3 regions of the Bacillus sp. MUM 13 genome follow, and region 3 is predicted to be linked to each of the others. Evidence: riboswitches for the same ligand, from Rfam matches in the RefSeq annotation. Region 3 holds a riboswitch; each other region holds the start of a gene.

Region 1 (9,909 bases), on a different contig from region 3:
CACGGAATCAGCTCCCATGTCTAATGCAATGGAGTCTAATTGATCACTGACTGCGCGGGGTGGAAGAGGATAAACTGCCTGGACTCCATATGTATTTTGCGCTGTTACAGCTGTTATGGCAGACATACCATAGACTCCAAGCTCCTGAAAGGTCTTGATATCAGCCTGAATGCCTGCCCCGCCGCTGCTGTCAGAACCTGCAATTGTTAAAGCTTTATATCTTGTCATCTTTTTACTCTCCCTTCACTCGATTACACGGATTTTTTGTTTTTCTTCCAGTTCTTTTATAGAAACCTTTGATAACTGATTGAGAAATTCAATTTGGAAACTTCCTGGACCAGTTTCCTGCGTTTTCTCGGCAGCCAGCTCCGCTGCCACCCCGTAAAAAGCGCAGGCCTCTGCAGCAGCTTTTAAAAGATTGCTTGATGAGGCGGCAAAAGCCGCCGTTACAGAGCTAAGCAGGCAGCCTGTCCCTGTTACCCTTGTTAAAATAGGATGTCCATTCCCGCACAGGTAGGCAGTTTTTCCATCTGTAATCACATCATCTTTGCCTGTAATCACTGTGATGCAGCCAAACTTCCGGGCAGTCTTCCTTGCCAGGCTGGTAACGTCCACTCTTCCCTCGCCTGCATCGACACCTTTTATGCTCCATTCTTCACCAATTAAATGGGAAACTTCAGCTGCATTTCCTCTAAGTATCGTCACCTGGACTTCCTGAAGGATTTTTCTTGCTGATTCTGTGCGATAAGGCGTTGCTCCTGCCCCAACCGGATCAAAGACAACCTGCACACCATGTTCATTGGCAGATTTTCCTGCTATGATCATAGACTTAACTGTCTTTTCATCAAGTGTCCCCATGTTTAACACTACGGCGCTGGATATTTTCGCCATATCGGCAACTTCTTCATGTGCATGTGCCATGACAGGTGAGGCTCCAATGGCCAATAAGCCGTTTGCGGTAAAATTGGTAACAACAGCATTTGTAATATTATGAATTAGAGGATTGTCCATTCTAACTTTTTCTATTGTATTCATTCTGCTCTCTCCCGTTTTATATGTTTTTAAATGCATCGCTTGCTTTGATATTTGATTTTATTACTTTACTGTCATGAAGCCACTTTGCCACTCTGTCCCAGGATGAGGATTCTTGATAGCCAAACGGCCGTTTTTTCGCATCCATCAAAGGCAATAAAATGTTCAGGCTTTTGGTTTCAATATCTTTTTCAAGCGGAGAAGTTTTTTCTTCATGCTTTAATAAAATGGATAATCCCTTATCAGGGTGTTTTTGCACAAATTCCTGCCCTTTATTAATGGCTGACATGAATTTTTTATATACACCCGTTCTTTCTTTTAGCCCTTTATCACTGGCTACAAGCACCAGCTCATAATAATCTGGAACTCCATAGTCTGAAGGATTAAAGCTTCTCACGTTGTGTCCTTCTTTTTCCAGAAGCAATTTTTCGTGATTGATATAGCCGCCAATCAAGCCATCCGTTTTCTTGGCTGCTAGCGCCGGGATAAGATCATAGCCGACGTCTGCCATTTTCACCTTCTGCGGATTCCCTCCATCATTTTTTACCATTGTATGAACAATTGCTTCATCCAGCGGGATAGATGGGTAGCCAACCAATCTCCCCTCTAAATCCCTTGGAGAATTCACCTTGCCGCCTGCAGGCACCAGCAGTGTATTTAATGGATGCCTGACTATTGCGCCAATCGATTTAACCGGTATATTTTCTGACCTGGCTATAACGACCTCTGGCTGGTAACTGATTGCTAAATCCATTTTTCCTGCGGCGACCAGCCTTAATGGATCGTTTGTATCTGCCGGCATTTTAATATCCACATCAAGCCCTTGTTCTTTAAAATAACCCTTCTCTTTTGCTGCATATAAAAATGAGTGAACGGCATTTGGATACCAATCCAGCATAAGACTCACTTTCTGTAAATGATTATTTGACTGCTTCTTTCCTGCCTGATTGTCACCTGAGCAGCCGCTCATCAGGGTAAGGGTTAGAACCAAAAAAAGAATACAAAGTTTTTTCATCAATATCGTTTCCTTTCATTCAATTAGCTGTCTGTATGAAAATGATGTTTCAGTACTTTTTTTTCAATAACTGTGATTAGAAAAAAGAAGATCATGCCAAGCAGGGAAAGAAGAAAAACAGAAGCGAAAACGGCATCCGCCTGCAGGTTTCCTGACATTCTGCGGCTAAAATATCCAAGTCCCGCGCTTCCCCCCAGCCATTCGCCAATCGTCGCTCCCACCACGCTGTACACGGCCGCCATTTTCATGCCTGATAAAAACATGGGCAATGCAAGCGGTATCTGCACTTTCCTGAAAATTTGAAATCTCCCGGCGCCCATTGTTCTAAGCAAATCGCTGTATGAACTTTGTCCAAGCCTTAATCCATCGTATGTACTGACGGCAATAGGGAAAAATGCTGTCAAGATGGTTACAGCTACCTTGCCCCAGATGGAATACCCAAACCACATAATAAAAATGGGAGAAATCGCAATAAGGGGAACTGTTTGCGATATAACCAAAAAAGGGTAACAAATTTTTTCCAGCACTTTTGAAAAATGCATGGCTATACCCAGCAAAATCCCTCCTGCTGCAGAAAGAATGAATCCTATTAGCACCTCCTGCAGAGTGACAGTCACATGCTGCAGCAAAATCGAGGAGTTTTCATTAAGCGATATGAAAATGGCTGAGGGAGCCGGAAGAATGAATGAAGGAATATCACCCCTTTTCACAATCAACTCCCACAGACTGATAAAAATGATTGCAGCAAGTATGAATAAACCATAATTATTGCTCCATTGTTTCCATTTGCTCTTCATGCTGAATCAGCCTTTCCAGTTCTTTTCTTTTCTTCAAAAAAAGCGGCTCGTAAATAAGATCCGGAGTTCTTGGCCTCGGAAATTCTACTTTTATTTCCCTAAGACTGCCATCCTTTTTACCAAGTATATAAATTCTATCGCTTAACAATATCGCTTCCTCAAGATCATGTGTGATAAATAAAACAGTTTTTTCAAGCCCTTCCCAAAGCTCCAGCAGCCAGCTTTGCATTTTGCGTTTTGTCATTGAATCAAGTGCGCCAAATGGTTCATCAAGCAATAATAGGTCTTTGCCTGTCATGATTGTTCTTAAAAAGGCAGCCCTTTGCTTCATCCCCCCTGAAAGCTCATGAGGATAAGCCTTTTCATAGCCTGATAGTCCAAACCTGTCAATCCATTCCTTGATTTGTTTTGTGCTTCGTTTTTTATCTGACCCGGAAAGTTCCGCTGGCAGAAGCATATTCCCCATCAATGTCCTCCAGGGCATGAGGAGATCTTTTTGCGGCATGTATCCTACCTTGCCAAGAATTTTTTTAGATACCACACTTGTTATAGCAATACTTCCATTATCAGGCTGAAGCAAGCCTGAGATCAGTTTAAACAGAGTGCTTTTTCCTGAACCGCTGGCACCTATGACCGAAACAAATTCTCCTTGCTTTACTTTCATGGACAAATCCATAAAAATAGGATTTTTGCCTTTTTCAGCGGGAAAGGAAAATGACAGGTTTTCTATTAACAGCATATAGTCAGACAGGCCAATCATCTCCTTTGTACACACTGTCCCAGAACAAATATTCAAAGCGTGAGGATGTTATAAAATGATTAGTTAGGTTCTCAATTTCCACTTTTGGCTGTCCTTCTGCCAGAGAATCCAGGAGCTTGATCAGCCACTTTGCAGACTTGCCGAATTCCTCGGAAGCATACATTGTGACCCATTCACCATATAATGGATGAGTATCAGAACCAGGATATTTTTCTTTAAGCATGTTTCCGATTTCCCAGTAGCTCCACATGCATGGCAAAAGGGCGGCAGCTAATTCTGCAAGTGATCCTTTTTGTCCCGCATTCAGCATGTACCCTGTATATGCAAGGTTTATTGGGGCGGGTGAGGCATCCTCCAAATCACGGCTGCTTATTGCAAATTCTCTCGCGTATTTCCGGTGCAGCTCCATTTCACTGTGCAGTGTTTCATTCAGGATGGCAGAAAACGCACTCATCGTCTGAACATCCCGGGCTTTTAAAACCCCTAGTGCAAAAAGTCTGCTGTACTCAATTAAAAAGATATAATCTTGCTTCATATATCTGATAAAGACTTCTTTAGGCAGCTCACCGGTGCCAATACCAGCAATAAAAGGATGGTGGTGTGTTTTTGTCCAAATTTCCCGGACTTTGCCATGAAGTATTTGAGTAAATGTCATTCCTTACCCTCCTTTTTTGTATTGCACCATTTAGAAATGAATAATGCCATGACCTTCATAAAATCGATTAATTGCCGAATTTCAATTTTTTCGTTTACCGCATGTGCGTCTTCAAGTTTTCCAGGTCCAAAAATGACTGAAGGAATACCTTTATAGCCAAACCAGCCAGCATCATTTACAGACGAAGACATACCGGTACGCGGTTTCTCTGCTAGTTGCTCGTTGTATGAAGAGATTAGAGTTTTAGTTCCTTTATGATTCAGATCAAGCTCCAGTGAAGGGAAAATTTCTCCCCTCTCCTCAAGCATGGATTTTCCTCCCCACTTAAAAACGGGCATATTTTCACTAAGCCATGGATCAGAAGCAGCCACACGCCTTACATGATTCTCTATATCCATTGTGACTTTTTCATGATTTTCATCTGGATAGAAATGTATGGTTATCCAGAGTGAACAGCTATCTGCAATGAATGCGGCATGCCGTCCTCCTTCAATAACAGCAGGGTTTATCGTATTGGAGCCGGGAGGAAAACCAGCATACGACTTTGTCACAGCCCAGTGGCGTTCCAATTCCTGAAGGCTTTCAATAATCTTCATCATCTTTTCAATGGCACTTGCACCGAAAATCCCTCCGCCTGCAGTATTCATCCTTGACCGGAGTCCGTCATGAAAAGTTTCTTTGCCCTGAATGGTTATCCAGCCCGTTATAACACCTCCTTGTCCCTGAATGTGCATATCACTTGTATCAGCAACAATAGCGAAGTCTGCTGTATAGCCCCTCTTGATGCAGGAAAGTGTGCCAGTTTCTCCTGCCTCCTCACCAGTAACAGATTGAAATTGAAGATTGCCATTGAGGGGAATGGCAAGCTCTTTTAGGAGCTTAATGGCCATCAGGGAGGCAGCGATACCTCCTTTCATATCTGCGGCCCCTCTGCCATATAAATACGGCCCTTTCTGGTTTACAGTAAAAGGATTATTATCCCATCTGCTAATATCCCCTGTTTCCGCCACATCCACATGCCCATTAATAATTAAGCTGTTATATGTATTGCTTGATTTTCCCGGCAAGATGCCAGCAACGTTCCAATCGCCGGGATAAAGCTCCCACTTTTCTGTTTGAAAGCCGAGTTCTTTTAAGTAGCTGTCCATATAATCCTGAATGCAGGCTGTGTTTCTGGCAGGGGGGCTTATTGTCGGAAAAGCTATGAGCCGGCTTAAAAGCTGAAGCAGTTCCTCGGTTTTTTCTTCAGCTTTTTGTGAAATGATGCTGGCTAATTCGCTGTAATCGCAGTCCATGTTATATACATCTCCATCATTTTGAAATATGAAAAAGCCCGCTCCTGATATAGGGAGCGGGCGGAAAAGCAATGCCAATATAAATGTTGACAAAAACGTTTCTTTCAGCTTCCCTCCGCTGGTATGATCCAGATCAGGTTCAAAGGGTGTAGAACGAGTGTTCAGTCTCAGCCATTGGCTCCCCTAGTGAAATTCGTACATATGTAGTTTTTCATAAAGAAGGTTTTTATAATACCTCTTAATGTGAATCTAAGATAGCATACTAAAAAAAAGTTGTAAAGAATAATTCCTTTTCATGGCTCCCTGCTTTCCTGTGTTTTATTCAGCAAATATCTTAATTTCTGGCCATGTATGATCCCAGCCTTTCTTAGCCCTGCGATCCTTGTATACCTGATGATATGGGCCAGACTTGGAAAAAAAGGGGGTGGGCCTCACCTCTAGTGCCAGCAGGTCGTTAACACCCCATGGTGCAGCCAGGTCAACTTTGCCTTTTTCATTGAATCGGACTCCCAGGGCAGTGGCTGTTTCAGGAAAATTAGACATGGCCTCATATGATGAGGAATATGGCTCCATGTGATTCACTTTATGCATCCTGGCTTGATTTTTAACAGACCAGGGTAAATCAGGCAGAATTTCGCCAAGCCTTAGCTCCAGCTTTTTTTCATAATCTTCTTGTATATTGGTTTTATCAAAATAAATCACATCAATATCAGGAAGCTTTGTTTTTATTGTATAGCCGTGCAGCACATCCCAAACCTTTGAGCGGACAAAGCCTGCACATATCCACCAATCAGGCAGGTTAAGCTGCCCTGCAGCCTGCAGTACGCTAAGCATCCAGGAATCTCTTTCAACTAAAGTAACAATGTCTTTCCCGCTTTTCATCTTTTCTCCCCTTGCTGAAAAATCGCTATTTTAATTTTTAAATGATCCAACAGATGTTCGATATCTTCTTCAATCAGCGGATAGGTTACTGGAGGGTTTGAATACTGATTACTTCCGTGACCTCTAATATCAAAAGAAATAACCCGAAATTTTTTTGGGATAATTCCTCTTTTTGGTATTTGAAAGTCATGCTTGTAAGTACAGGAGGATGAATACTTATCATATATCCCTATTAAATTTTTTATTTCTTATTTTCCTTTATATCATTTTTTTATTACTAATTGTTTTGGTAACAAACACCTTGAATTTTTAAGTTTTTTTTACCCAAGATATTAAGGTTCAGGAAATGAACAAAAATTTAATAAAATAAGGTGATGTAGATGAAGACAAGCATGGATAAAATTTTACCTGTTTTCGCTTCAGTTGGAGTAGGTATTGCTGCTTATCAATTGTTAAGTGGAAATGGCGGAAAAATGAAAAATATGATGCCACTTGCCTCTAACATGATGGGAATGGGGACTGGCATGCAAGGAAAGAATCAACAACCGTCCGGAAATCAATAATGCATATAAAAAAATGAATTACCAAATTAATTTCTTCTAATTCGTAACTACTTAGGTCAGTTGAAAGAAAACTGAGCTCTACCAACTAACATAATAGAATTAAGCAGATTCCTTCGTTGTTTTCAAACAGTCGAAATGAATCCACGCATGCGTGCAAACTGTACAGCACCTATTTCCGTGCGAAAAGAACAAGATACTTTCTCTTTCACTTTTCCCATTCGGATATCACGCTCTGCCTGATTGTTATCAAAAGGCACAAGGCCATTCTGAAGATGCTGATATGTACTTAAATAAGAGCTATCACCATACTGAAAAGGGTCATTGACGTTTTCCGGGAATGCAGCTTGTTAGTTCTTATGGCAGTTTGGGCAACAGAAGAGCAGTAATAAACTGAGCAATTTCAGAAGGGTTACTTTCACTTATTTGTTCAACTTGTTTAGCAGTTTAATTCATGAGTAACCAACTCACTTTCCACTGTTTTATAAGTTGTCGTTAAGTAACCGCTTTATAAATCGCTAAACATTTTATTAACCTAAGTAGTTACGATTTTTTAATTAAGGTGCTGTTTCAGTATTATTCTTCCTTTTTAGTGGGACACACAAGCTTTCTGCTGCCAGAAAAGGGTTAATTTAGCATTAAGAAACTTGTCCTCCATTTTATGTTAAAATCAGCCGAAGAAAATTATCGGAATTTTATCTGACTACTTATCCATGGTTCATGGTATAATATAGGACAAGGTTAAATTATTTTTTCATGATTTTCGTATTTTTTTAAAGTCTTGAATATAATAAAAAAACAAGCGCCTTAAACTCTCTTGCGCTTGATCAAAAATGCCGCAGCACTGCCAATACTGCGGCCAAACATGCATCGCAAGTGAGCGCTGCCTTATGCACAGAGTTATTTAAATCCGCCCGTCCGCGTATCAGGGCGGGTTATTTTTTTACAGCCGATGCAATTTGAACAATAACGCCAAATAACACCACAACAAATGTTGCAGTTGCAAGGTCCATAATCTCACCCTCCCCTCTGGAAGGAAGACACCGCTCACTGCTTTAACATGCCTCTAATATCATTGTAACCAAAATATTGAAATCAGCAAACTAAATTTTCAGAAATTTTTTCTGGAATGAGATTCAAGCAGCCATCATTCCAGATTTAAGAAATCGAGTGCCAGAATTTATAGCTGGATTAAAATAGGCTAAATATATATTTTTTTAAATGTTGGCTCCGTTTAAACCTGCCTCTTGATTTCCGCTTCAGACGCAAGACTCCCGAGAGCGTTCACCGAGCCTCCTCACAGCTTGGCTCGAGGCCATTGAAAAAGTCAGGAATTTTAAGAATATCAAACGATGTACAAAAAAGAAGCTCTAGGATCGCTTCTAAGCGATGATAAGAGGTAAGGAATCATTTTTTCCATAACATATAGTTTTTCAATGGCCACGCTGGCTCCTGCGGGGTCTCTCCTGTAACGCTAATCCCCCAGGAGGAAAGCGAATCCGCTTCCATCAACAAAGTGCAGAAATCAACCATGCACTTTAACAAAGCCTTAAGTACAAAAACGGCTGTTCTTTAAACAGCCGTGAACAATTAACTTTATGGATTATCAAGCTGGAACATTTTATATGTCATGTTTCTTGCTTCCCCAATAAATTGAAAATCATTTGTGCCTTTGTCATAACTGTAGTCTTTTTTCCATTCATCAATATTTTCCATAATCATCTTCATGGATTGCAGGAATCCATAAACTTCTTCATTCGACATAGTCGGATGGACGGAAACCCGTACCCACCCAGGCTTTTCAGACATGTCTCCCTTTTCAATTTCCTGAAAAATGGATTTTGAGGCAGTCTTATTGATTTTCAGCAGATAATGCCCGTAGGTTCCTGCGCACGAGCACCCTCCCCTGACTTGATAGCCAAATCTGTCATTCAAAAGCTTGACGATAAGATTGTAGTGTATGTTTTCTGCTTGAAAAGAAATAATGCCGAGCCTTTCTGCTGCATTTTTTTCCAATACATTGATTCCTTTTATTTTCTGTATTCCAGGCAGGAGAATACCCAAAATTTCTTTTTCCCTTTTTAAAATAAAATCGGTCCCCATTTGTTCTTTTAGTTTAATGCACAAGGCAATTCTGATGGTTTGCAGGATTGCTGGAGTGCCTCCATCTTCCCGCAGTTCGATCGAGTCAAAATATTTATGCTGTCCCCAGGGATCGGTCCAGATAACCGTCCCACCACCAGGATGGTCTGGAACAGAATTTTGATAGAGAGCGGAATCAAATATCAATACGCCGCTTGTGCCTGGTCCTCCCAGAAATTTATGGGGAGAAAAAAAGATTGCATCGAGCTTCTCCATCTCATCCTCAGGGTGCATGCTGATATCTGTGTAAGGAGCTGATGCCGCAAAGTCAACAAGACAGATACCGCCGTATTCATGCATTACCCTGGCCAATTGATGATATGGAGTCATAATGCCTGTGACGTTAGAACAGGCAGAAAAAGATCCTATTTTCAGTTTCCTTTTTTTATAACAATCAAGAAGCTCCTTCAAGTGATCGATATCAACATTTCCATTCTTCGACGGCCGGACTATTTCAACATCGGCAACTGTCTCAAGCCAAGACGTATGATTAGAATGATGTTCAAGATGTGTAATAAATACAACTGGGCGCTCTTCTTCCGGGATGCTGATTTGATTTATAAATCTTTCCGGAAATTTCAAACCCAATAGTCTTTGAAATTTATTCACAGCAGCGGTCATTCCGGATCCGCAGGTAATAATGACATCTTCTTTTCGGGCTTGAACGTGGTTTTTGATGATAGTTTGAGCCTCTTTATATGCCAGGGTCATGACTGAACTAGTAGAATTTGATTCTGTGTGGGTGTTTGCCATAAAGGGGCCGAATCTTTC
Region 2 (9,909 bases), on a different contig from region 3:
CGGACTGGATACAATTAAATTTGTGAAGGATTTGCCAAGATCAAACGGGAAGGTGGGCATGTATGGCTTTTCTTATGTAGGAGCCACCCAATTGCATCCTGCTGTCGAAAATCCTGAGGGATTAACGGCGATTGCCCCGGCTTTTACCAATGACGGTTACTATGAAGATTGGTCTTATAAAAATGGTGCCACCCACTTAGCCTTCTTGCAATCCTGGTCAGCCTTTTTGTCATTGGATCAAGCGATGAGAAAAGGGAAGCCGGAAGCAGCCCGAAAATTAATGAAGATTAATACGACCATCAATGAAGAATACGATCATTTGCCGCTTACCGACCACCCTCTAATTGACTCTGATATTACTTCTTTCTATTATGAATGGCTCTCCCATCCGACATTCGACGAATATTGGAAAAAATGGCACTTGGGGGATAAATACAATCAATTGAATGTTCCTTCCCTGCATATTGGGGGATGGTATGATATTTTCATAGAAGGAACCATCAGGAATTACACTGGAATCTCCAAATTGAATAAAAATCAAAAATTGGTGATTGGACCTTGGTATCATATGCCATGGACCAACTTTGTCGGTGACATTTATTTCGGGGAAGAAGCCAATAATGTCGTTGATGACATTCAGGTTCGCTGGTATGACTACTGGTTAAAAGGGAACGAGAACGGTATTATGGATGAACCGCCGGTATCCATATTCGTCATGGGTGAAAATAAATGGAGGCAGGAACATGAATGGCCGTTAGCCAGGACACAATATACGCCTTATTATATACACAGCAAAGGAAGAGCGAACTCTGTTAATGGTGATGGATCGCTGGATCGCCAGACACCAAACCAGGAGATTCCAGACATTTATGTCTATAATCCGCTTGACCCAGTACCGAGTGTTGGAGGGCATAGCTGCTGCAATGCTGCCATAACTCCGATGGGCCCTAAGGATCAGCGAATTATCGAAGGACGCAACGATGTAATGGTTTACACATCTAATGTACTTACAGAAGATTTAGAGGTGACCGGACCGGTTGAGGCGATCATTTATGCATCATCCTCCGCTAACGATACTGATTTTACCGTTAAACTGGTAGATGTCCATCCAGATGGAAAAGCTATTAATCTACTAGAAGGAATTCAAAGGGCCAGCTATAGAGATTCAAATGAAGATCCAAGTCCAATTATTCCTGGGGAAATTTATGAATATCGCTTCCAAGTAGGGAATACGAGCAACTTATTCAAACAGGGACATAGAATCCGTATTGAAATATCGAGCAGCAATTTCCCTGCATTTGACGTAAACCTAAATTCATTTAGAATAGACAAAGATGGAACATATGCAGATAGTAAGCTGGCTACTCAAAAAATATATCACGATGAGAGGCATCCAACTCAATTAATCCTGCCAATCATTCCAAGGTAAGTCATATGAACATTAAGCATTAATTTGAAAGACTTTATAGAAACATATATTGAAAGAGAGTACGACAACTGCCTATTCAGTGAGGGCAGTTGTTTTTTGTTTGTTTCTTTTTTATCGAATTGCATGACGTTAGCCTCTTTGGTACGCTAATAACGTTTTGTGCCCCGCCCTTTCTTGTATTGGAGAAACTAATTTGCTAGTGAAAAATACTAAGGTTAATTCTGCTGTGAAATACACATAGAAGAGGAGGGGTATTATAGGACAAGTATAGTTTTGAAGGAGTTTTGAATGAGTTGGGTGTGCCGTATCATAAAATAAAGGAGGTTTTTTTCTTATCCATAGCAAGCACCATTACTCCAAAAATTCGTTTGGATTATTTTTGATACTTAAGAATCAAAAATTATTAATTTGATTGACTTTATGAAATGGCGGGTGTAATGTAAGTATTAATTTTATAGGAAGACCACTAGGGGAGCCATTTTTTGGCTGAGACAGAGTTGCTCTGGACCCTTTGAACCTGATCTAGTTTGTACTAGCGTAGGAAAGTGGAGTTCGCGCACGGGTATATTTACAATTATTCTGCCGCTCCATTTTTGGAGCGGTTTTTTCGTTTTTAGCAGAGAATCGCTCCATTTAAAGTCTTCCCATTATAACCAAAAAGGGGGAACAATTTATGAGTTTTTCAGCGGAGTTGAGGAAAGAGGCAAATCCAATCTTCAATGCAATCTTTGAACATCCTTTTGTACGAGGAATTGCCAATGGAGAGTTAAGAAAGGAACAACTAATCCATTATGTCAAACAAGACTATGAATATTTGAATTCCTTTATTAGAATCTATGGCATTGCAGTATCAAAGTGTGAGAACCGTGAAGATATGGAGATGTTTAATAAGCAAATATCATTTATCTTACATAGCGAAACCCATCCGCATAATAACTTTTGTCAGGTAGCTGGTGTTCCATATGAGGAACTGCAGGGATTTCCATTATCACCATCTGCCCTACATTACATACGTCATATGCTTACAGTGGCCCATGAAGGAACATTAGGGGAAATGCTGGCTGTTTTATTGCCATGTCCATGGACATATTGGGAAATTGGAAAGAGATTGTTAAATGAGGGTAACCCAGACCGCTCTCATCCATTTTATGAATGGATTCATTTTTATGGTAATCGGACAGATTCGATTACAGCCAAATTTTGTGCCCGGATAGATGAATGGGCAATGGAAGCAACAGAAAAAGAAAAAGCAAAGATGAAAGAACATTTCTTAACAAGTTGCCAGCTTGAATATATGTTTTGGGATATGGCTTATAAACTTGAGGAATGGCCAGTGAAAATGGAGGCGGTAAAAAGATGAATTGGAAGATGAAGGAGATAGTTCTTACAGTTATTCTTTCTGTTGCTTGCGGTGTTATTTATTTAGGATGGTCGACTCTTTGGATTCCGATTTCCGCTCTAGTGGGACCCGTCGGTGCCGGTTTTATGTTTGGAATTTGGGTGATCGCTAGTCCAATTGTTGCGTACATTATCCGTAAACCAGGTGCAGCGTTTATTGCAGAAGTGGCGGCAGCTGCTGTTGAATTATTAACGGGAAGTCATTTTGGGCTTTCTGCCTTGTTGGTAGGAGTCTTTCAGGGGATTGGATCCGAAATCGCATTCGCCCTGTTTAGATACAAGCGCTATAACCTTTTTACCTTGATGCTGTCTGGTGCTCTGGCTGCGATAATTGGGATGGTCTATAACCTTTTGGCGAATGGTTTTGGATTTTACACGACAGGAGTATTTCTTACGACGTTAGGAATTCATATCATTAGCGGAATCATTCTAGGGGGCTGGTTAGCGAAAGCAGTAGTGGATGCACTGGCCAAAACAGGTGTTTTAGAATCGTATAAATTGATGAAGGAAAAACGAAAAAAGGATGACATTCATGGAAATATTTCTGGGCTGTAGGAATCTTTCTGTTCGTTTCTATCAGAGATCTGAAAAGGTTCTTCGGGATATTACGTTGTCCATCAATAAAGGAGAGAAAGTATTAATACTGGGACCTAGCGGGAGCGGGAAATCGACCTTGATTTCCGCTCTTGCAGGCATCATTCCTGAGCATGTGGAGGCAGAAGTAAGTGGCGATGTGTTTCGCAGGAATCATATCGGTGTGATGTTTCAAGAGCCTGATTCTCAGTTTTGTATGCTTCGTGTGGATGAAGAAATTGCTTTTAGTCTCGAAAATCGCTCGATTCCCCGAAACGAAATGGACCCCATTATTTCCGATTTGATGGGAAAGGCAGGATTAGAGGTTGATAGGAAGACACCCATTGAAACACTCTCAGGTGGAATGAAACAACGATTGGCATTAGCCTGTTTATTAGCATTAGATCCCGAAGTGTTGTTTTTTGATGAACCAACAGCCCAGCTGGATCCAGCAGGAAGGATGGAGATATTTGATTTATTAAAACAAATATCACAAATGAATAACCAAACGATGGTATTTGTCGAACACGTTCTAGATGGCTGTATTGACTGGATGGATCGGGTCATTATGATAAATGAGGGCGGAAGCATTATAGCGGATGGAAAGCCAGAAGAGATTCTGCTTAATTACAATCATGAAATGGCAGAAGCAGGTATTTGGCGTCCTAAACTATTCCCGTACAAGTGGGGGGATGTTGTGGAAAATGCTTCACACCCTCTATCTATAAAATTGTCAAAAAGGCTCATAACTAAGCCTCAAGAAAGAAGGAATGAAAATTCTTTAATCCGAACAGAAAACGCAGAAGTTGGCTATGGAAAAAAGATCATTGTGGGGAACATTAATATAGATATCCATCAAGGTGAGTGGGTGTCCATAGTTGGAGCGAATGGAAGTGGAAAAAGCACTTTCTTAAAAAGTCTGATACGCTTAGAGGCAATAAAAAGCGGGAAAATTATTTTTCAAAATACGGAACTCAAAAAAATTCCGGATCGGGAATTATATGAAAAAGCAGGTTATGTCTTTCAAAATCCAGAGCTTCAATTTATAACAGATACAGTATTTGAGGAAATTGCTTTTGGCGGCAGACAAAGAAATTGGCAAGAAGAGCAGATTCATGCCAAAACCATTCAACTGTTACAAGAGTTTGGGCTGGAAGCTTATCACAATTCTCACCCTTTTACCTTAAGCACAGGACAAAAACGGCGGTTAAGTGTTGCGACCATGTTATTGTTTGATCAACCTTTATTATTGCTTGATGAACCAACGTTCGGTCAGGATGAAAAATCGGCGAAGGAACTTATTAAGCGATTAAAGGAGAGACAGGAACAGGGAACAACTATTGTAATGGTAACTCACGATATGGATTTAGTAGATGCTTGTTCCAATCAAGTCATTCTCTTAAATAAAGGAAGTGTCTGCTATCAAGGGACACCATACGGGTTATTTTCCAATCATGATATTTTACAGGAAACGGAGATTATTGCGCCGCTGCATTACCAGTTGATGCATTCAAGAGGGGAGCGGGTTTTTGTATGAAATCAAACGATTCCCTCCTCGCTTCCTTAAACCCATCTATTAAATTACTCTCTCATTTGTTCGTTATGTTTCTGTTAATGACAACAACTAATCCAAAAGTGACTTTTGGGATTTGGGCACTTGGGGTATTCATTGGAATTTTTATAGGTGGATGGAGAATGGCGTACCTGTTAAAAAGACTGCTGCCGTACTTGGGATTTTTTATTCTGGTATTTTGGATGATGGCCGCCTTTGGAGAAGGGGAGCAAACCATCTGGAAATGGGCCTGGTTCCATATTACTGTGGAAAGTATGAATCATGGCTTAGCAATTGCTTTAAGGATGTTAGGGTTTGTAACGTTTGGATTGTTATTTACCTCAACAACAGACTTGACGTTACTTATTATGAGTTTCATCCATCAATGCAAACTATCGCCTAAATGGGCATATGGGCTATTAGCAGGGTTTCGTTTTATCCCGCTGTTCCAATCGGAATTTAACCAGATGAAAATTGCTCATAAAGTGAGAGGCTACAAGCAAAAAAATAGCTGGAAAGCTTTTATGAGGTACTCATTACCACTTTTTACTCAAGGAATAAGAAAATCAGAACGAATTGCTATTGCAATGGAGGTTCGTGGATTTACGGGTGCAAGGGATAGAACGTATTATCAAATCACTGAAGCAGGAATAAAAGACTTGGCCTATTTACTTTCTTTATTAATTGTTGTATTAGGAATGATCATTTTTATTAATTGAAGTGAGAGTTTGGAGACGGCCAAAATGAGAGTTCCCAATTTCTGTTGAATAAAAAAATACCAGAATGGATAAAACCTCATTTTAAATAAAAGCGGTGAACCAGTTCATAAGTGTGTAATTAAAGCCGGCTGCAATCAGCAGCCGGCTAATATTTATATCCTAATGCAATTATCGAATCACCGATTTATCGGGAAACCTCATTGTTTTTAAACTCTCTGCAAACAGGTTTTTAAACAAATCCTTCTAGTACAATTTTACCAATCGACCTATTGCTCTCCAAAAATTTGTGGGCTTGACGGAGATTTTCTGCTGAGATTGGTCCAAGGACTTCGGCAAGTGTTGTCTTTAATTTTTGATGGTCCACATCATCAGCAATTCGATTAAGCAATAGATGCTGCTCGATCATATCATCTGTTTCGTAAATAGCGCGAGTAAACATAAACTCCCATACGAAGGTAACGCTTTTTTGCTTAAGCAATTTGAGGTCCAGCGGAGAGGCAGGATCATCAATTGCGCACACAACTCCCTGCGGAGAAATAGCTTCGCTAATACCGGCCCAGTGTTTTTCCAAAGCATTCAGGCAAAAAATATACGGAACGTTCGTAAATCCAATTGCTTGAAGTTGTGGAAGGAGCGGTTCATGGTGATTAATGGTATAGTCTGCGCCCATTGATTTAACCCAGCTAACAGTTTCCGGTCGGGAAGCAGTCCCGATTACAGTTAGCCCCGCTTGTTTTGCAAGCTGAGTGGCAATGGAACCTACACCGCCCGCTGCACCAATGATCAGCAGAGCCTTTCCTTTGTTAAGGCCCGGATCTTGGGAAATAGACATTCTGGTAAATAACGCTTCCCAAGCAGTAATGGAGGTTAGGGGAAGAGCTGCGGCTTCCACAAAACTTAAGGAAACAGGTTTGCGGCCAACGATTCGTTCATCGACCAGATGGTATTCACTGTTTCCGCCTTGTCGTGCAATACTGCCAGCATAAAAAACTTCATCTCCCGGACGAAACAATGTACAGTCCGGTCCTGTCTCTTCGACGACTCCTGCAACATCCCAACCTAAAATTTTAGGAACTTCCTCAACTTTTTCCTTAGGAGCCCGTACCTTTGTATCAACAGGATTGACCGATATGGCCGCAACTTTGACCAAAATGTCACGGCCCGTTGCTTTTGGCTTTTCTACAACTATGTCCACCAGGCTTTGGGGATTGTCAATTGGAAGGTAACGAGTTAATCCTACCGCCTTCATTGTATTCATGAGGAACCACATCCTTTCCTTTCTATTCTAATCAATTAATCGGTCGAATTTGAAATTGCGGGATTAGATTAAATGAGCTCCACCATCGATAAGTACCGATGTACCAGTTGTAAAACCATTTTTCGCTAAATAAACATAGGTTTCCGCTATATCTTCAGGCTGGGCAACACGCCCAACAGGTAATTCCTGGGCAATGCCATTATACATATCTTGTCGTTGATCTTTTGGCATTCCGCCGTAAAGAGGAGTATCAACGATACCAGGTGATACCACATTTACTCTAATAGGTGCCAAATCTACTGAAAGGCCTCGTACTAATCCATCGATTGCTGAATTGATGGAAGCGAGTGTCGTTGCACCTTTAGGAGGGCGTTTCCCGTATACACCAGAAGTTAATGTAATGGAGCTTTCATTATTCAAGTATGGAAGAGCGGCATGGACCGAAATATACTGGCCCCAGAACTTGCTATCGAAAGCTTCTCTTACGTCTGCAACAGGCAGCTCGCTAAAGTGACCCATTGCGCCTTCTCCTGCAGTAACAATTAGATGGTCAAAATTTCCAACCTGTTTAAAAAAGTCAGAAACCTTTTCCTCATTACGAAAGTCGATTTCATAACCTTCTGCGTTACCGCCAAGCATTGCTTTTGCGTCAGATAATTTTGAAACAGAACGGCTGGCAATAATGATTTGAGCGGATTCATCCAGAAACGCCTTGGCAGCAGCTAAACCAATACCAGATGTGCCTCCTAAAATAACGACTTTTTTTCCTTTGAGTGACAAATTAATATCCTCCTTGTTTTTACACGTAAGGGTTTACATCATTACGTTTATTTAACCAAAAGTTTTAGTGATTCACGATTAAATGCGGGAATATCTTTTGGTTCGCGACTTGTTACAATATTTTTGCTGATGATAACTTCTTCATCTATATAGTTTGCTCCAGCATTTTTCAAATCGTTGCGAATGGATTTATAACCAGTGATGTCGACACCTTTTAAAAGATCTGTATCGATTAACACTTGTGGTCCATGACAAATGGCGAAAATAGGCTTCTCATCTTGAATAAATGCTTTTGCAAATTCACCAAAACGATCATCTTCACGCAATAAGTCAGGAGAGAATCCACCAGGAATGAGCAAAGCATCAAAGTCTGCAGGATTGACTTCATCAATGGCTTTATCAATTTTTACGGATGTGCCTTTTTTACCGGTAACTTCGTTGCCTGACTGTTTGTCAATCGTGATCACTTCATGACCAGCTTCTTTAAAGGCTTGTGCTGGTTCGGTGTACTCAACATCTTCAAATAAGTTTGTTATAAGTGTAGCGATTTTTTTGCCCATGCGTAAAAACCTCCTTAAAATTGAGAAATCAGAAGTACAAATATACGAATATGTATTATTGTTCCATAATCTGATCTCCTCTGTATTAATTACTTTACTTCAGCATGTTCTATTTCTCACGTAATATGCTCAACAAATATAAATATAGGCAAAAATCATGTGAAGATGATACTGCCAATGATCTTGTTCTAGGGTATTACAGGTATTAAAACGGACTTTCCTTTGAAATAGTTCATCTTTTTTAGATACGTGTTTTAAATGTCTATTCATGTTAAAGTGATAATGTCTCCGATGCTTCTTTTATAGACTAAAATTTATGAAAATTGTTGAACATTTAATGATCTTACATAATGGGGTAAAAATGCCTTGGTTTAGTCGTGCTGGACCCTTCGAACATTTTAATTTTTAATGATGGGCAGAAAAGAAGCACCTTCCTTACAGTTAAGTGAAGGTGCTTCTTTTCTAATAGGTTTTGTAAAGCGACAATGTAAATGTAAGCTTATGCTTAATTGTTTAATTCCGAGATATCCATTTCTTTTATGATTTCTGCTATCCGATTTTTTCCCCAATCATACATCATTTCCACGATAGGAAGTAAAGTCATCCCCAATTCTGTCATGGAATATTCCACTTTCGGCGGAACCTCTGGATAAACCTCGCGATGAACTATTCCATCTTCCATCAGTTCTCTTAATTGATTTGTTAAAATTTTATGAGATATTTTTGGAAAAAGCCTTTGGAGATCACTGAATCGATGTGGTCCTTCTACTCCTAAATGCCATAAAATAACAATTTTCCATTTACCGCTTATAATTGATAAGGTAAGTTCTTTTTCACAATTATAATCACCATTTATGATCTTTTCTTTAACTTCATCTCTGAATGTATCTGGCATAAATTCTTCCCTCCTTATTTGTATCAATTGTAACCTGTCGGTAACCTCCTTACAAAAAAGTGCATTCTTCACAGTGAAGAAAACAAGCAGTAGAATGAAATAGTCGTCTTACCGGCGAATCTTTTTTATTAATAAGGAGGAACTACTAATGAGTAAAAAAGCACTTTTAATTATACCACCAGAACGTTTCAATGAAGACGAATTATTTCAACCAAAGGCGGAATTGGAAAGCAACGGAATTGATGTGACAATTGCAAGTACAAAAACCGGTGAAATCATAGGTGATTATGAAGGTAAAGCAACTGCTGAGGTCATTTTCTCAGACGTTTCTGCTACTGACTATGATGTTGTATCTGTTATTGGCGGATCTGGTACAAACGATCATCTATGGGGAAATCAAGAATTACAAGACTACTTGAAACAAGCGTATACTGATAAAGTTCTTGTAACAGGAATTTGTGCAGGTGCGGTTACTGTAGCTAAAACGGGTTTACTTACTGGAAGAGAAGCAACTTGCTATCCAGTAGATGTACAAAAAGACCAATTAAAAGCGAATAACGTAACATATGTTGAAAAACATGTTATTGCTTATGATGATATTATCACTGGTGATGGTCCCGATGGCGCTAAAGAATTTGGAGAAGCTTTAGTCAAAGCATTAAGCTAATTCTACAGTTTCATCGCTGAATTTTCATATAGCCAAATGTAAGAAAAATACATCCATTCAACAGATAGGGTTGGTGCT
Region 3 (9,909 bases):
CCTGTAATTAAGCTGTTCCAACTCTTTTGAAATGATATCCAAATATTTGATTTCAGCATGCTCTGATTGCAGAAGTTGAACAAATCCCATGATTGAAGTAAGCGGATTCCTGAATTCATGAACAAAGCTAGACGTCATTTGGCCGAGCAGTGTGAGCCTGTCCTTATGGGTCTGGCTCAGAAAATTATACTGTGATTCTATAATTTGTGTTTTTAGCTCTGAGTAGTGTGAAACTGCGTAAAAAATACACTTGTCAAAACATTCATTAACCCGCAGCAGCACATTACAGAGCTCTTCAGGTTTTTTTTGCAATTCAGCCAGCCGGTAGTAAATAATGGATCTGCCGAGTGAGCAGTTATGGATGAATTCATCAATATGTATATTTGCCTTGTAACGTTGTCCGGCAACAAGATGGGAGTAGCTTTTAATATATTCGTCCACCAAGTTTTCCGGCTCACTTAGGGACTTGATGATTAAATCAAAAAAACGCTCCCTATTTTCTGCGATATTCTCCATATATGGGTCATGTGAGGAAATCATGATCCTTTCATTCCATTCTGAAACAATACTTTCCTTATAGAAAATTAAAAAGTCAATAAATGTTTCATTAATAAACACCATTGTGGCCTCCGACTAAGGTAAATTATAAGATTATTTCGTCCTAGTTCTAATTCTATAGTATAGAAAAAAAACCCTTTTTAACAGATAAAAATGTTCTATAGTAGAATATTAAGGATTAAAGTCAGTTTCTGCAGAAATATAGTGCTTGTAAATTCCTGAAACACGTAGTATATTTCACTCGAGGATAAAAAAATATAGTAATCCACAAGGGGAGCCCTTAGGCTGAGAGTGAGCGATTTAGTTCAGACCCTATGAACCTGTTAGTTAATGCTAGCGTAGGGATGTGGTATTGGATAAGAGCAATAAAGGGAATCCATTACCGCCCTGTATTGCTTTTTTTTGCATTGGCAATAAAAACATACAGGCACGCTCTTGTAAGCTTCTCACTGGGGAGAAGGAGGAAAATATGCAAAATAAGACATTGTTTATGGTTGAAGTGGCTGTCTTCGCTGCTTTGGCACTGCTGCTCGATTTAGTATCTGGTTTTATCTTTTCAAGAATATGGCCACAAGGAGGTTCGGTATCCATAGCGATGGTCCCGATCTTTCTGATGGCATACCGCTGGGGTGTAAAAGGAGGGGTTGTGACAGGGCTGCTTTTGGGTCTTCTTCAAATCGTTATTGGAAACCCGGTTATTGCTCATCCTGTGCAGGGTTTTCTTGATTACTTCCTTGCATTTTCCCTCGTGGGAATATCAGGGATATTCATGAACAAAGTTGTCACAAGCTATAAAGATGGCCATACAGGCAAAGGGAAAATGTACGGAATAGCCGGCATTCTTCTTGGAAGTTTTCTTAGATTTTTATGCCATTTCACTTCAGGCATTGTATTCTTTGCGTCATATACGCCAAAAGGACAGAACGTGGCTGTTTACTCATTGGTATATAATGGCACGTATATGCTGGCAAGCTTTATCCTGTCAGCGATTATCGTGGTGCTGTTATACTCGGGAGCTTCAAAGGTGCTGATTAAAAAGTCTTTTCAGGCATAATATGGTGATGGTTTTTTTTATCGGCATGCAATGATGTTCCTCGGGAAATATTATTGTGCTTAAATCATGCAGAAATCTTGTTTTTCGGTTGCTTCCTGAAGCGGAAATCAGCAGACGAAACAGACGAAGCCTATATAAAGCAATGATGCACATGACTGTATATTCTATGATTATGGCCCAAAAGAAGAAAGGGGCTCGCCTATATTCAGGCGAGCCCCTTTCTGTCAATCTACCGGACGGTCTTCAAAGGGATATTTTACAATGGCGGGCGATTTTGGATCAGCTATTTCATAAGCTGATGATCCGACGATCTTAGCAACTTGAAGCAATTTCTTTTTATCGATTTTATCCAGTGTATCTGTCGGCTGGTGATACCATGGTTCGACAGGCGAATGAATGAACAAGGCAGAAGGGATGCCAAGCTCATGGAACGGCTGGTGGTCGCTGCGGCCTAATTCACCATAAGGAATGGTTTCTTTGAATATTTCGTAGCTGTATTTAGCGCCAAGATCTGTAACCAGGTTTTTCTTGCCGTCAATTGTATACATAATCAAGCCTCCGGCTGGCTTGCCTTTACCTGCATCGCGTCCGCCAATCATGTCCATCTGGAAGTGTGCTACCATCCGGTCTGTGTCTGTCTTTGGTAGGTGTGCAGCATAGTAGGATGATCCGACAAGGCCTCTTTCTTCAGAGCCGAATGTCAGGAAGCGGATTTCGGTGTCTGTTTTTTCTTTGGAAAGTACTCTTGCCAGTTCGAGGACAGCTGATACTCCGGAAGCATCATCGTTAGCGCCGGGTCCGCCGTGGACAGAATCATGATGGGAGCCTATGGTGATAACCTGGCCGGTTGTCTTTTTGGAAGTGGGTTTCATGCTGGCAATAACATTGTAGGAGGTTTTTTCTATTTTTTGAATATCAACGTCCAGAGTCGCAATGAGCTGCTCTGTTTTTAGCTGCTCTGCAAGCTTCAGCCCGGAAGCCCGTGTGATGGCAACGGCTGGAATATTCTGCCCCTCGCCGGCCTGTCCAAATTGATTGCCTTCTGCAGAGTTGTTAAACATAATAACTCCAGCAGCTCCTTTGGCAAGAACATTTGCTATTTTCTCAATGAAAGGAATGTCTCCCCGCTCAACCAGTGCGATTTTCCCTTTTACATCGCCAATTTCTTCTGGCTTTGCTTTGCCTGCATATACGAGTGGGGCAGTAACTTTTCCGCTTCCGCTTCCGCTGAATGCATACGGTTTTTCTTCAATATCCTGGCCGGCAATTTTTGCATATGCGTGATTTGTTTTAAAGTCATAAATAGGGAAGGGCTGAATTTTTGTCTTCAGGCCAAGCTTCTTGAACTCATTTTCTATGTAATGTACGGCCTTCAGCTCCCCTTCCGTACCAGCTTCACGGGGCTGTTTCGAAAGCAATGCAATGGTGTTGTACATTCTGTCTGCACTGAGTTTCTTAAGGAAGCTGTTTTGTACGGTTTGCTCATGATGGACAACAGGCTTCTTTGCAGCTGTAGCCTGTACGGTCCCGCCAGTCAGGACTAGGCCGGCAGCGAGTGCTAATCCCATAGATTTACGCTTCATAAAATTCCTCCTCAATTAAAATAAAATTCTTTTTAATTATTATAGATGACAGAATATTTGTAAATTTAATTAATTCAGCAAATTTTGCGGATTTTCCGGAAGAATTGTTTGATAGTCTCGGAAAAGGTCGGAAAGATAGGGGAAAAGGCCAGCAGGAACAGGAGGGCTTTTCCCGAATGGAGAAAAAACATTTTAGGTGCAATTGAAGAAAAATAAGGCTAAATGGCTAGTAAAAGAGATTTAATTCAAATATGAAAAGAATCAAATTATCCAGTGCAGATAAATCACCCGCTTGGGATGAAGACTTTTATGGCAACATGGTGTTCCATGATAATCCAATGACTTCTATCCTGTTTGTCACAGCTTTAATTAGCTGTACATAAAACCTGTGATTTTTTCTGGAGCAGGTGCAGATGCCATCCGGAAATCACATGATTTACATGAAAATCCTCTTCAGGAAAAAGTAGAAATGTAATTTTAGTTTTTAGAAGAATATTTCTTTCTATTTTCTTTTGTTATGTAATATAATGATAAATATCAAATGTAAATGATAATCATTTTCATATCATAAATTGACAGGATAATCTGTCATTGAGCTATATTAGAAACAGGCTTCCAGCGGGCAGCCTAAAAACATATATTAAGATACATTTTTCACTGTTTGGGGGGATCAGCATGTTAACAGGCTTAAAGGCAGGGGAAAAAGCAGTGGTTTTTAGCATGGTAAAGACAAACCAGCTAGTAAGAAGAAGGCTGCTTGATTTAGGGATTTGTGAAGGCTCTGAGGTTTGCCTTAGATGCATCATGCCATTTGGCGGACCTTACATGATAGAATGCAATGGGCAATCTGTTGCCATCAGGCGCAGGGATGCTGACGAGATAGAAGTAGAGCGGGAATTGGCATGAGCATTGCACTGCTTGGAAACCCGAATACAGGAAAAACCTCACTATTCAACCACTTAACAGGTTCATATGAATATGTAGGAAACTGGAGCGGTGTAACGGTAGAAAAAAAGGTGGGCACATTAAAGCATTCAAGCGGAAAGATTATTGATTTGCCAGGTGTATATACTCTCAATCCTCTTTCACGGGATGAAGGAGTTGTCACTCAGTTCTTTTTGAATGAAACGTGCAATACTGTGCTGAATATACTGGATGCCTCCCAGCTAGAAAGAAACCTTCATTTGACCATGCAAATCATTGAATATGGAAAGCCGATTGTTATTGGTTTGAATATGGGCGATGTTGCTGATAAACGAGGAATTAAAATTAATGCAGGTAAGCTGAGCTCCATTTTAGGATTGCCTGTTGTTCCGATAACCGCAAGAAATGGGTCAGGGTGTGACGAACTTGCAGAGGCAGTCGTTCAAGAAAACGTGCAGGTTTCATTAAGCTCTTTCATTGATTATGGACAAGCAGTCGAGGAAGGCATTGCTCTTTTGGGAAAACAGCTGCCTGAAACACGATTATCTGTCCGCTGGCTGTGCCTTCAGCTTTTGGAAGGGAATCCTGATGTAAAGCATTATCTTGGTCAATACGCTGATCATCAATGGCTTGAGGAGTTCATTTCTGTAATCAATCAAAAAGTCATAGCTGCCGGGAATTCGAAAAGCGTTGAATCTTATATATATGAAACAAGGCAGAAGAAGATAAAAGAAATCGTTCATGAAGTGATGGAGCGCAAAGAGACAAAAACACTTACCTTGACAGATCGCGTGGATGCGATTGTGACAAACAAATACCTTGGCATCCCTATTTTTTGCGGCGTCATGTATCTCATGTTTATGCTGACATTTGACTGGTTTGGCTTTCCGTTATCCAATGCCCTGGATGCCTTCATGTCAGGGCCGCTGACTAAAACGATTACCCTGATCCTGAATGCAGCAGGTGCATCCGGATTTATTAAATCGCTTATTTTGGATGGAATTGTAGCCGGTGTGGGCGGAGTGCTTGTATTTGTGCCTCAAATCTTTATTTTATTCTTATTTATATCCATCCTTGAGGATTCAGGCTATATGGCACGGGTGGCACTGGTGATGGACCGGCTGATGGAATCTGTCGGGCTGAACGGAAAAGCATTCATTCCCATGATTATCGGATTTGGATGCAACGTTCCCGGGATCATGTCTGCAAGAACAATTGAACAGCCTAAGGAAAGGCTGCTGACTATCCTGCTTACACCTTTAATGTCCTGCTCGGCCAGGCTGCCTGTTTATACACTTTTTGCCGGCGCGTTCTTTGTGCACAATAAGGCTTTAATCGTATTATCGCTTTATTTGCTTGGAATAGCAGTCGCACTTGTTCTGGCAAAGATATTTTCTTCCACCATACTAAAAGGTGAAAGCTCCTTTTTTGTAATAGAGCTGCCGCCGTATCGCATGCCTCAGGGAAAAGCCCTTTGGAGAAGCACGTGGGATAAGGGAAAGGGCTTTGTCAAAAAGGCTGGAACATTCATTTTTGCAGGCTCCGTTTTTATTTGGCTGCTTTCTAGTTCCGGCCTGTCCGGCTGGGGAGTGAATATGGATGATAGTTTCCTTGCCATGATTGGCGGTACGGTTGCTCCACTGCTGGCACCTTTAGGATTTGGGACCTGGCAGGCCGGAGCATCGCTGATTACTGGATTTTTAGCAAAAGAAGCGATTATTTCATCGATGAATATTATTTACCATACTTCAGGAGATGTTCGCCTGCAGGGATTGCTGGGTGATTTCTTTACACCGCTATCAGCATATAGCTTCATGGCATTTATCTTATTGTATATCCCTTGCCTGGCTACTACTGCGACTATCTTCAAAGAAACCAGCTCTAAGAAATGGACGTTCTTTGCTGTTGTGTATGCTTTAATACTTGCCTACATCATTTCGATTGCCATTTATCAAGGAGGAAAATTATTTTTCTGACAGGAGGCAGCTTCATGATTAATTTCATTTTAGGCGCATTGATCATTGGATATGCATCATGGGCCATGTATAAATTCATCAGCAAATCTAAACAGGGAAAATGCGGTGCTTGTGCGTTAAAGAAGTCTTGTTCATCAGATTGCAGTACAGGCCCGATAAAAAATAAAAAAATAAATGGATTTTAAGCTGCCAGTACATGGCGGCTTTTATTTCTTGGCAGAGGCCTTAAGAGGCGGTGAGAGTGTGAATAAGCAGGATATTATTGAGATAGTCTCCGACAAGATCAAGCTTGTCAGGGTGGAAATGGGTTATACACAGGATAAAATGGCGGAAATAATCGGGCTGTCAAAAAAAACTCTGGTTCAAATTGAAAAAGGAAGAACCCGGGCTGGCTGGACGGCAGTGATTGCCATATGTGCGCTTTTTCGCGAAAGTTATGTTATACAATCTTCCTTTGGAGGAGATCCGCTTGAAGCGGTTGAAACGGTCGCCAGGGCCGGTGCAGATTTTAAAAAGGAAAAAACAATGGGCGGCAAGGTCTGGTGGAAGGAAGTATATTCCAAATATGGATTTGTGCTTCAGCAAAATATGATCAGCCAGCATTACCGTATATTGGATGAGGATAATTACCGGCTTTACAGTACAGCCGACAAACAAGATGCAGTACAAAGATATCATGAGCTGGTAAGGGAGGCTGAATAAACCAAGTTGAATTTGATGCAGATAATCGGCGGCTGCATGGTGCTGATGCAGCCGCCAGTCAAAAGCTGAGCCTTGTGGAAACAGAAGTTTAGATCTGGAGATGTTAAGCACTATTTAGCTATCAGGACAGGACAAGATGCATCCTTAATTATGGAGCTCCCGGTGCTTCCGGTGAACAATTTTTGAATCCCTGATTTTCCGCTGTTTCCGACTATAATCACATCTGCACCAATTCGCTCAGCGTAGCTGCTGATGCTTTCTGCAGGATTCCCTTCGAGTATTTCAAAGTTCCCGTCTACGCCGTTTTCGCTCAGGATACTTAAGCAGTGGCTTTCCGCTGCTGCCACACTATTTGAAACTACAAGATGTGTATTAGCATCTCTGTTAAAATTATTCTCAACCGGCAGCACAGGATGCATTTGAGTCGGATCAATATAATAGCCGTCATTTGCTAATCCGGCAGATCCTGGATTCCCCACGGCTCTTTGCTCTACTCTTTCATTATAAACATGGACAATAGTAAGATTGGATTCAGGAATTCTTTCTTTGAAGTAAATTCCGTATTCGATGGCTCTTTTTCCTTCATCAGTGCCGTCATAGGCAACTACAATTTGTTTAAAAGCAATGGACATATGTTTCATCTCCTGACATGAATATTTATTAGGCTCTGCCTGACTTGCCTGGTGATTGCCGCTCCCGGTGCCAGACTTTCTGGAATCTAATGACTTTGCCGCAATCAGCAAAGTGCTTTAACGAAGCCAAAATTCGTATTTTTCGGATTAGTTTTTTAATACCCCATTTTACGGAAATTATCCATGTTCCCTGGAAATGATGAAAATGATAGGGGATTTTAGTAAATATTAAAAAGCAAACGGATATAAAATCAGTTTTTCCGTCATATTTAAAACACTATGAGAAAAAAGTACCATTACATACCGGAAAAAAAGCACTATAATTGTGGCAAGCGAAGTGAAAAGGGGTGGTTGAAATAATACATGCCAATGTTCATCCGACCATAAGACGATGCCTGCAGCACTTGGAGGTCATCGGGACAGACCATAAAACAAGACAGTTAGTATATATGTATATGGAGACATTATGCAGGGAACTCGCCACCGGAAAATCGAATCAAATAAAAGAGGCAAAAGTACAGAGGCCATTCATTCTGTAATGACATAAGCATGAATCCTGCAAGGCAGCCGTTTAATCCGCGGCTGCTTTTTTTGGTCCAATATGAACGGCTGCATGATAAAAAGAGATAGTTTAGATGATATTAGGAAAAATATATAAAGAGCATCAACTAAAAGTGGGTAAAGGAATTAAAAGCTGTTAAAATTGGTTTTGCCAACGCAAAAATAGGGAGGCATTATGAAAAGAGTCGAAAGAAACAGAAAAAAATATAGAAAAAAAGCATGGCCGCGTATTTTTGCGGTCTTCTGCATTATTGCAATAGTGGCGGCTGGATTTTCAGCCTTTTACAGGCCGAAAATCAATTTAAATGATAAACTTGCCCGCCCTACGGAAATTTATGATGGGAAAGGCGTGCTTGCAAGCAGGATTACGTCAAATAAAACGGAAGGCGTTCCAATTGAAAAAATTCCAGTATCTATGAAAAATGCTGTGATATCAATTGAAGACCGCCGTTTTTATGAACATCATGGCATTGATTATCAAGGCATCATGCGGGCTCTCTTAACAGATATTAAAGCAAGGGGTGTAGTTGAAGGAGGAAGTACCATTACACAGCAGCTTGTAAAAATATCCTTATTGAAACCTGAGAGGACCTTTAAGAGGAAATGGGAAGAATTTTTCCTTGCCCGTGAAGTGGAAAGAAAATATAAAAAAAGCGAAATTATGGAAATGTATTTAAATCAGGTATATTTTGGCCATGGAGCTTGGGGAATCCAAAAAGCTTCAGAAATTTATTTTGGGAAAGACCCGTCAAAATTGACCTTATCGGAGAGCGCTGCACTTGCCGGAATGATCAATGCACCGTCAGCCCTTGACCCCTATAAACATATGGATAAGACCATTGAGCGGAGAAATCTGGTTTTATCCAGAATGAAATCCAATGGAAAACTGAAAAAAGGTGAATATTCACAAGCGAGAAATGAAAGGTTAATACTTGATGGAAGAAACCTTAAGGATCCATTAAAGGAGAAATTCCCTTATTATGTGAATCAGGTTCTTCGTGAAGCAGCTGGAAAGTATCATTTGAAAACGGATGAACTGCTGAGAGGCGGTTACAAGATTTTCACTGCCCTTGACCAGGAAATGCAAGCGGATGCAGAAAATGTTTATAATAATGAGCTTGATTTTCTGGATCGTTCAAACAAAGGAATCGTACAAAGCAGTGCAGTATTAATGGACCCAAAATCGGGCGGCATTCAAGCATTAATAGGGGGACGGGGGGAACATGTTTTTCTGGGATACAACCGCGCATCCCAGCTAAGAGCCCAGCCTGGATCTGCTATGAAGCCGCTCGCTGTTTATACCCCTGCACTAGAGGAAGGTTATGAAATCACAAGTGAGTTAAAAGATGAAAAAATGAAATTTGGGAACTATGAGCCATCCAACCTTAATGGTCAATATGAAGGGCAAGTTCCCATGTATGAAGCAGCCATGAAATCCCTCAATGTTCCTACTGTCTGGCTGCTTAATGAAATAGGAGCTGATAAGGGCGTTGATGCTCTCAGAAGGTTTGGGATACCGCTTGATAAAAAGGATAAAAGTTTAGCTCTTGCGTTGGGCGGGATGGATAAAGGGGTTTCACCGCTGGATATGGCAGAAGCTTACTCGGCATTTGCCAATAATGGTACACGGTTAGATGCCCACACGATTGTCAAAATTGAAAACTCTGAGGGGAAAGAAATCGCTCACTGGACAAAGAAGAAGACAAAAGTGACAACAAAAAAGGTTGCTGAGAAAATAACCAGTATGCTCCTTGGTGTTGTTAAATACGGGACAGGAAAGAATGCGTCTGTTCCAGGTTATGAAATTGCCGGTAAGACAGGCTCTGCCCAGGCAGTAATAAATGGCAGGGACACTGGCGTTAAGGATCAATGGTTTGTAGGATACACGCCAAAATTGGTTGGTGCTGTATGGGCAGGAA

What was found. A riboswitch is a leader RNA that binds a small molecule or an ion and turns the genes downstream of it on or off. The one in region 3 is predicted to bind thiamine pyrophosphate.
Region 1: another riboswitch for thiamine pyrophosphate. It lies ahead of BIV59_RS01845 (acetylornithine deacetylase); the one in region 3 lies ahead of thiT (energy-coupled thiamine transporter ThiT).
Region 2: another riboswitch for thiamine pyrophosphate. It lies ahead of tenA (thiaminase II); the one in region 3 lies ahead of thiT (energy-coupled thiamine transporter ThiT).

The regions. Positions count from the first base shown of each region.
Region 1 is NZ_MLYQ01000003.1:104,002-113,910, forward strand. Features, by position in the region: gene thiD (bifunctional hydroxymethylpyrimidine kinase/phosphomethylpyrimidine kinase) at 1-228, opposite strand, end outside; gene thiM (hydroxyethylthiazole kinase) at 244-1,071, opposite strand; gene BIV59_RS01825 (ABC transporter substrate-binding protein) at 1,052-2,047, opposite strand; gene BIV59_RS01830 (ABC transporter permease) at 2,071-2,844, opposite strand; gene BIV59_RS01835 (ABC transporter ATP-binding protein) at 2,813-3,604, opposite strand; gene tenA (thiaminase II) at 3,588-4,259, opposite strand; gene BIV59_RS01845 (acetylornithine deacetylase) at 4,256-5,554, opposite strand; TPP riboswitch at 5,647-5,749, opposite strand; gene BIV59_RS01850 (nucleotidyltransferase family protein) at 5,873-6,436, opposite strand; gene BIV59_RS01855 (hypothetical protein) at 6,817-6,999, shown strand; partial or broken gene BIV59_RS22640 (IS66 family transposase) at 7,125-7,277, opposite strand; gene BIV59_RS01860 (aminotransferase class V-fold PLP-dependent enzyme) at 8,593-9,909, opposite strand, start outside.
Region 2 is NZ_MLYQ01000104.1:2,395-12,303, forward strand. Features, by position in the region: gene BIV59_RS19800 (CocE/NonD family hydrolase) at 1-1,429, shown strand, start outside; TPP riboswitch at 1,888-1,990, shown strand; gene tenA (thiaminase II) at 2,103-2,789, shown strand; gene BIV59_RS19810 (ECF transporter S component) at 2,786-3,382, shown strand; gene BIV59_RS19815 (ABC transporter ATP-binding protein) at 3,360-4,937, shown strand; gene BIV59_RS19820 (energy-coupling factor transporter transmembrane component T family protein) at 4,934-5,671, shown strand; gene BIV59_RS19825 (zinc-binding alcohol dehydrogenase family protein) at 5,901-6,929, opposite strand; gene BIV59_RS19830 (SDR family oxidoreductase) at 6,993-7,709, opposite strand; gene BIV59_RS19835 (type 1 glutamine amidotransferase domain-containing protein) at 7,757-8,269, opposite strand; gene BIV59_RS19840 (winged helix-turn-helix transcriptional regulator) at 8,775-9,164, opposite strand; gene BIV59_RS19845 (DJ-1/PfpI family protein) at 9,313-9,831, shown strand.
Region 3 is NZ_MLYQ01000100.1:12,488-22,396, forward strand. Features, by position in the region: gene BIV59_RS19275 (sensor histidine kinase) at 1-621, opposite strand, end outside; TPP riboswitch at 819-920, shown strand; gene thiT (energy-coupled thiamine transporter ThiT) at 1,028-1,612, shown strand; gene BIV59_RS19285 (M28 family peptidase) at 1,837-3,195, opposite strand; gene BIV59_RS19290 (FeoA family protein) at 3,871-4,101, shown strand; gene feoB (ferrous iron transport protein B) at 4,098-6,095, shown strand; gene BIV59_RS19300 (FeoB-associated Cys-rich membrane protein) at 6,110-6,280, shown strand; gene BIV59_RS19305 (helix-turn-helix transcriptional regulator) at 6,339-6,797, shown strand; gene BIV59_RS19310 (universal stress protein) at 6,908-7,429, opposite strand; gene BIV59_RS23330 (hypothetical protein) at 7,777-7,968, shown strand; gene BIV59_RS19315 (transglycosylase domain-containing protein) at 8,166-9,909, shown strand, end outside.